DNA from 3 places in the Allobosea sp. LjRoot90 genome. Region 2 is predicted to be linked to each of the others. Evidence: riboswitches for the same ligand, from Rfam matches in the RefSeq annotation. Region 2 holds a riboswitch; each other region holds the start of a gene.

Evidence for each region. A riboswitch is a leader RNA that binds a small molecule or an ion and turns the genes downstream of it on or off. The one in region 2 is predicted to bind cobalamin.
Region 1: another riboswitch for cobalamin. It lies ahead of ACSQ3M_RS24225 (CbtB domain-containing protein); the one in region 2 lies ahead of ACSQ3M_RS16615 (ABC transporter substrate-binding protein).
Region 3: another riboswitch for cobalamin. It lies ahead of ACSQ3M_RS17715 (TonB-dependent receptor plug domain-containing protein); the one in region 2 lies ahead of ACSQ3M_RS16615 (ABC transporter substrate-binding protein).

Annotation. Positions count from the first base shown of each region.
Region 1 is NZ_CAXUTF020000008.1:83,812-86,063, reverse strand. Features, by position in the region: gene ACSQ3M_RS24230 (CbtA family protein) at 1-642, opposite strand, end outside; gene ACSQ3M_RS24225 (CbtB domain-containing protein) at 653-826, opposite strand; cobalamin riboswitch at 862-1,045, opposite strand; gene cobU (bifunctional adenosylcobinamide kinase/adenosylcobinamide-phosphate guanylyltransferase) at 1,104-1,616, shown strand; gene cobO (cob(I)yrinic acid a,c-diamide adenosyltransferase) at 1,619-2,227, shown strand; gene cbiB (adenosylcobinamide-phosphate synthase CbiB) at 2,224-2,252, opposite strand, start outside.
Region 2 is NZ_CAXUTF020000004.1:251,778-254,029, forward strand. Features, by position in the region: gene ACSQ3M_RS16610 (mandelate racemase/muconate lactonizing enzyme family protein) at 1-358, shown strand, start outside; cobalamin riboswitch at 388-598, shown strand; gene ACSQ3M_RS16615 (ABC transporter substrate-binding protein) at 840-1,850, shown strand; gene ACSQ3M_RS16620 (FecCD family ABC transporter permease) at 1,847-2,252, shown strand, end outside.
Region 3 is NZ_CAXUTF020000004.1:484,550-486,801, forward strand. Features, by position in the region: gene ACSQ3M_RS17715 (TonB-dependent receptor plug domain-containing protein) at 1-1,041, opposite strand, end outside; cobalamin riboswitch at 1,164-1,363, opposite strand; gene ACSQ3M_RS17720 (hypothetical protein) at 1,418-2,252, opposite strand, start outside.

The sequences.
Region 1 (2,252 bases), on a different contig from region 2:
ATGCGCGGCGATCTCGGCTGGCACCTTGCTTTCCGGCGCGGCCGGGTGCGGCGCGCCGATCAGATGCGGCAGCAGCAGTGCCAGCACGGCGAGCGCCCGGGCCCAGGAGGCTTCGACCCGCAGGAACACGAAGAGCGCGCCGGCAGTGACCACGGCCGTCAGCAGCCACCAGAGCTGGCGTTGCTGGAGCTCGGCTGCAGCGGAGCCCGGCAGTTCCGGCGCCAGCCCCATCGCCGGAGCGAGCCCGAAGGCGAGGAAACCGCAGATGGCCCAAGCGAGCGACCGGCGCTGGTCGATCTGCTCGTTGGCCGCGATCATCCCGGCAAGCAGCAATGCGGCGAAGCCGATCGCGGTCGCAATCGTCACCAGGCTGGTGAAGGCGGTGCGCTGCAAGCCGTCCTGCGGCTTCCATTCGTGCTCGCCGGTGTGTTCCGCCCCGGCTTTCGGGTCGTTATGGACGAGAATGATGCGGGCGTCGCCGGTGAAGGCGGCCTGCATCGGGGCGCCTTGCACACGCAGCGCCGCCTCATAGGTCTCGGCCTTGAGGATCAGCGGGGTGGTGGTGACGTGCTGGAGTGCCGAGATCAGCAGCCCAGCCAAGAGCCCGGCCAGGATGCTGACCGTGAGAACACGCGTGACCATGTGCTTCCCCTCAATGGCAGGGGAAGGCGAGGCCGTGACGCGTGTCGTGCGCCGCGTTGTGGATATTGGACGAGGCGGCGAAGCCGACGGTGTAGATCAGCACGAAGCCGAGGATCAGCGCGGCGGCGACGGCTTTCGCTCGTTCCGAGACGCTGGCCTGGCTGGTAACGGTTGCGGTGTTCATTGGCTCACTCCTGGCCACCCCACCGGCAGCCTGTTGGACGACATCGAATGACGGCAGGTCTCCTGGCTCGCGGGTCTGATGTCCTGCGCCGCCTTCCCGGTCGAAAAACCAGTGGCCGATGGCGCGGAACTCGCCGCTTACAGTTGCGGGGGCAGCCGCGGTCCTTCACCGCGTTCCCTTTTCACCTCGTCGTCGAGGCACCGTCATGGATGATCATTAGCCATCCGGTGGTCGCTGTGCAATGCAATGCCCGACTGGAAAGCGCATGGCGGCTCACATGACCCTTCCCCCGCTCACCCTCGTCCTCGGCGGCGCCCGCTCCGGCAAGAGCCGTCATGCCGAGGCGCTGATCGAGGCACTGCCGCCCGCCTGGACCTATATCGCCACCGCCCAGGCCTATGACGACGAGATGCGTGCCCGCATCGCCGAGCATCGCGCCCGCCGGTCCCGCGATTGGCAAACGGTCGACGCCCCGGTCGCCCTGCCGGAGGCGATCCGCAATGCCCGGACTGGGCAGCCCATCCTGGTCGATTGCCTGACGCTCTGGCTGACCAATCTGCTGCTCGCCGAGCGCGATATCGCGATCGCGACGGGCGAGCTTATCGCGGCCTGCCGCGAGGCGACGGCACCGGTCGTGCTGGTCTCGAACGAGGTCGGGCTGGGCATCGTGCCGGACAATGCGCTCGCCCGCCGCTTCCGCGACGAGGCCGGCCGCTTGCATCAGCGCCTTGCGGCGCAGGCCGGGCGCGTGGTCTTCATGGTCGCCGGATTGCCGATGCAGGTGAAGTAGCGATGGACGAGACCGAGGACGCCGCCCGCCACAAAGCGAAGATGGCCAAGCGCAAGGCGGTTCAGGACGCGGAGGTCGCCGGCAAGACGCTCGAAAAAGGCCTGCTGATCGTCAACACCGGCCCGGGCAAGGGCAAGTCGACCGCCGCCTTCGGTTTGATCCTGCGCGCGCTCGGCCATGGCTGGCGCATCGGCGTCGTGCAGTTCATCAAGGGCGCCTGGTCGACCGGCGAGCGCAAGGCGCTGGACGCATTCGGCGACCAGGTCTCCTGGCACTCCATGGGCGAGGGCTTCACCTGGGAGACGCAGGACAAGGCCCGCGACATTGCCGCCGCGACCCGCGCCTTCGACAAGGCGAAGGAACTGATGGCGGATGAGAGCATCCGGCTATTGGTGCTGGACGAGCTCAACATCGCCCTGCGCTACGACTATCTGCCGCTCGCGGAGGTGGTCGCGACGTTGGCTGCTCGTCGCTCCGACCTGCACATCGTCGTCACCGGCCGCAACGCCAAGCCGGAGCTGACCGAGGCCGCTGACCTCGTGACGGAAATGACGCTGGTGAAGCACCATTTTGCCGCCGGCGTGAAGGCGCAGGAAGGGATCGAGTTCTAGAGGGCGAGCGCGGCGAGGCTTCCAG
Region 2 (2,252 bases):
GATCGATTGCGGCCGGATCGGCGGCATTGGCCCGTCGAAGGCGGTGGCCGATTATGCGGTGGCGAAAGGCGTGACCTTCGTCAATCACACCTTCACCTCGCATCTCGCCCTCTCGGCCTCGCTGCAGCCTTATGCGGGGCTCGCCGATCACGAGATCTGCGAATACCCGGCGATGCCGAAGCCGCTCGCCACGGCGATCTCCGCCAACCATCTGGAGCGCGATGCGCAGGGGCAGGTCGCGGCGCCGGATGCGCCCGGCCTCGGCATCGAGGTCGCGACCACGGCGCTGCAAGGCTACCTCCAGGACGTCGAAATCTCGGTCCAGGGCAAGCGGCTCTACAGCACGCCCAGTCTCTGAGCGGCGCTTGACGGCGCGGTCCCGCCTTATAGGGTAGCCGTGATCGAGGTTCTCCGGGTTGCTTCCGGAGCTAAGAGGGAATTCGGTGAGGCGCGCTTGCGCCAAAGCCGAGGCTGCCCCCGCAACTGTAAGCGGCGAGCCCTCCGTCCATCGTCCACTGGCGCTCCTTGCGCCGGGAAGGCCGGGCGGAGCCAGCGTCGACCCGCGAGCCAGGAGACCTGCCCCGATCGTCGAAGACGTCTTTCGGGCGGGGTGTCCCGGAGGTGTGCATCGGTGGCGGTCGTCCGAGCCCGCCATCTGTCCACATCCCCTGCGCAGCTCCCATCCGTCATCTCGGGGAGCGATGAAGTCCATGTCCATGGCGACCGCCATGCGCGCGACCGCGCAGAGCTTGACGGCTGCGTGCCGTCCACTCTATCAGAAATGCAACATTGTTACATTTGAGGTTCGTCCCGTGCCGACTGCGCGTCAATTCGCCCGCCTGCTGCAATGGCCCGCCGCGGCGCTTCTCGGCACTTTGCTCGCGGGCGCAGCCTCAGCCGCGCCGACGCAGTATCCGCTGACATTGGAGAACTGCCGCGAGAGCGTGACCTTCAGTGCGCCGCCCAAGCGCGTCGTCGCGATTGGCCAGACGCAGACGGAGATTCTCTACGCGCTCGGCCTCGGCGACCGTGTCGTCGGCACTGCCGTCTGGTTCTCGCCGGTCGCCAAGCCTTATGAGGCCACCAACGCCAAGGTGAAGCGCCTCGCAGACAATGATCCGAGCTTCGAGGCGGTGCTGGCGCAGGAGCCGGATCTCGTCACCGCGATGTTCGAATGGCATGTCGGGCCCAACGGCATCGTCGGCAAGCGCGACCAGTTCGCGAAGGTCAAGGTCCCGACTTACGTCTCGCCGACCGATTGCGTCGGCAAGGACAATTCCGGCGCCGGCGATGGCGTGCGCACCCAGATGTTCACGATGGAGCTGGTCTATCGCAACATCCGCGAGTTCGGGCAGATCTTCGACGTCGCCGACCGGGCCGAGACGCTCGTTGTCGAGCTCAAGGCACGCGAGGACAAGGCGGTCCAGGCGGTGGCGAACGTCAAGGCCAAGGACGTGCCGGTCGTCGTCTGGTTCTCCAGCAAGGACATCAAGGGCGACGGCTTCATGGCCGGCAGGAACGGCGTGCCCGCCTATATCCTGTCGAAGCTCGGCGCCCGCAACGTCATCAGCACCAATGAGGAATGGCCGCTGGTCGGCTGGGAGAGCATCGCCGCCGCCAACCCCGCGGTGATCGTCACGGTGAAGATGGATCGCCGCCGCTTTCCGGCTGACGATATCGAGAAGAAGCTCGACTTCCTGAAGACCGACCCCGTCGCCAGTAAGCTCGATGCGGTGAAGAACAACCGCGTCGTCATCCTGGATGTCGGCGCGACCCGCGCCGGTCTCGACACGGTTGATGGCATCGAGACTCTCGCCAAGGCGATCGCCGGCTTCGGCCTTTCTCCTTGAGCCACGCCGTCCACGGCCCCAACTGGCCGGCGCGGATCGCCATCGCGCTGGCTTCTCTCGCCGCGCTCACCTTCTCGGTGGCGCTGGCGGTGACGATCGGCGAGATGCGCATCCCGCTGGAGACGGCGCTGCGGGCGCTCGGCAACGGTTTGTTCGACCTCGATTTCCCGGTGAGCGCGATCCAGCAGGGCGTGATCTTCGATTATCGCCTGAGCCGGGCGCTGATGGCGGGCTTGTGTGGCGGGGCTCTCGCGCTCTCGGGCGCGATCCTGCAGGCACTGCTGCGCAATCCGCTGGCGGAGCCCTATGTTCTCGGCATCTCGGCCGGCGCCTCGACCGGCGCCGTCGCGGTGCTGATCCTCGGCGTCGGCATTGGCGGCACGGCGCTGACGGTCTCCGCCG
Region 3 (2,252 bases), 230 kb from region 2:
ATCGCCACGCCAGTCGAACTTGGTGCGCTCGCCGAGGTTCTCAGCTGGTAGACCGAGGATGCCGGCGGCGTTCGGCCGGCGGTTCGAGCGATCCTGATTGCTGTAGGACACGCCGAAGCGGTTGACGAAACGCCCCTCGAACGGATCCCAGACGACCTCGCCGCGGGTGAAGGCCTGGCGGTAGTTCTGGCTGGAATGGAAAGCGTCCGGCCGGCTCGGGAAGCCGGAATCGCTGGTGAAGAGCAACTGGCCGTCGATATAGCGGCCGACCCAGTTGACGCTCAGCGTGTCGGTCAGCCGGGCGCCGAGGCGGGCGGAATAGCTCCAGTTATCGTAGGAGTTGGGATTGCGGCGCCTACCCGCCGGAACCAGCCCGGGCGGGGTCACCGGCGTCGAATCCGCGCGGAAATGGCTGACGCCGAAGGCGTAGTCGAAGCGGTCATTGCCGCCGCTGAGGCCGATGCTCTGGTTGAAGGTGCCGTGGGAGCCGGCCTCGACGGAGGCTGTCACCTTGGGCGGGCCTTCGCCGCGCTTGGTGGTGATGGAGATGACGCCGCCGAGCGCATTGGCGCCATAGAGGCCGCTCTGGGGACCGCGCAGCACCTCGATCCGCTCGATATCGGTGGTCAGCATCTGGCCGAAATCGAAGGAGCGGTTCGGTGTCGAAGGGTCGTTCACCTCGATGCCGTCGATCAGGACCTTGACGTGGTTCGAGTTGGTGCCGCGCATGAAGACCGAGGTCAGCCCGCCCGGACCATTGGTCTGGACGAGATTGAGGCCAGGCACGGCGGCGAGCGCCTGCGGCAGGGTGCGGCGCTGCTGGTGCTCGATCTCCTTGGCGGTGACGACGGTGACGGAGCTGGCGATCTCCCTGGCCGGGGTCGGCACGCCCGTCGGGCTGACGACGAGCTCGTCCAGCGCGATCGGCTTCTCGCCCGATTGCGCCAGCGCCGCGAGCGGCGTCAGCATGGTCGAGGCGGCGAGCAGGGAGAAGACGAACGGGAAACACCCGCTCTTGGCGGGGCTGGGCAAACGGATCACGGTAAAACCTCGGCGGTAACGTCAGTGGCACGTCACCGCGAACGAGATAATCCGCTCCGCTCCCGCAAGCGGGCGCGCAAAGGCTTATCACCCATCAGCGGACCCCCGGCCGATGTGTTCGCGTGTGACCACGGCTGACGGCAGGTCTCCTGGCTCGCGGGTCACCGCCTTTCACCGCCTTCCCAGGTCCGAGGCCCCAGTGGCATATGGTGAAAGGCTCGCCGCTTACAGTTGCGGGGGCAGCCGCAGCATGAGGTGGCTAAGCCACCCGCACTGCGTTCCCTTTTGATCCCGTGAGGGAACCGTCGCGTTCACGACTAGGGCGGAAATGCGGCGGGGTCAATTCGGCCGGCCGATGCTGCCCTCGAATGGGCCTTCAGAAGCTGTAGGCCGCTTTCACCTTCACCAGATGCTGGCTGAAATTGGTGATGTCGAGATCGCCGGGCACACCCTTGGCCTTGCCGGCGATCTGGACATTGTAGGCGGCCGAGATGGCGAATTGCTTGGTCGCCTGCCAGAAGATGCCGGGGCCGGCGAAGGTGGCGTAGCCGGCGTCCTTGCCGAAGCCGAGCTCATTGTGACGGCGCTGATGGCGGACCTCGCCGCTGAGATAGAGCCCGTCGATCAGCTGCCAGGCGAGCGAGCCGCCGACCGTGAAGGTCGAGGAACGCAGATAGGGGCTCGGGCCCGTCCAGGTCAGGTCGTGCGAGAGGTTGAGCGCGGCGTAGAGCTTGCCGGGGACCAGCGTCTTGTCGGCAAAGATGCGGATGCCGGTGTTGTAGGTGGTGAAGTTGCCGGCGCCGCTTGGGTCGTTGCGGTTGAAGCTGGGGTCGACGACGACGGTCAGGCCGATGCCGTGCAAATCGCGTCCGAGCAGGCGGTATTTCATCTCGACGCCGGCGCCGAAGCTGCGGCTGTCGGCGCCCGTGCCGGCGATGGTGGCATCGGTATAGCCGCCGAGCAGATAGGGGCCGATCTCGAAGCAGGGGAAGAGCCCGTAGGAGCCCTGGAGCTGCAGGCCGTGCGCGGCCTGGCGGCCGTCGCGGACACCGAAGCCGCCGCCATAGGTCAGGCTCGCGCCGAAGGAGCCGACTTCGGCGACGTCCGAACCCGTCGTGAAGCCGAAGGCGTCGGTCGGGATGCCCTCGCTCTCGGTACAGGCCGAAAGCACGGGCGGCGCGACCGGCGCGCCCTTGCGCGAGGGCAGATCG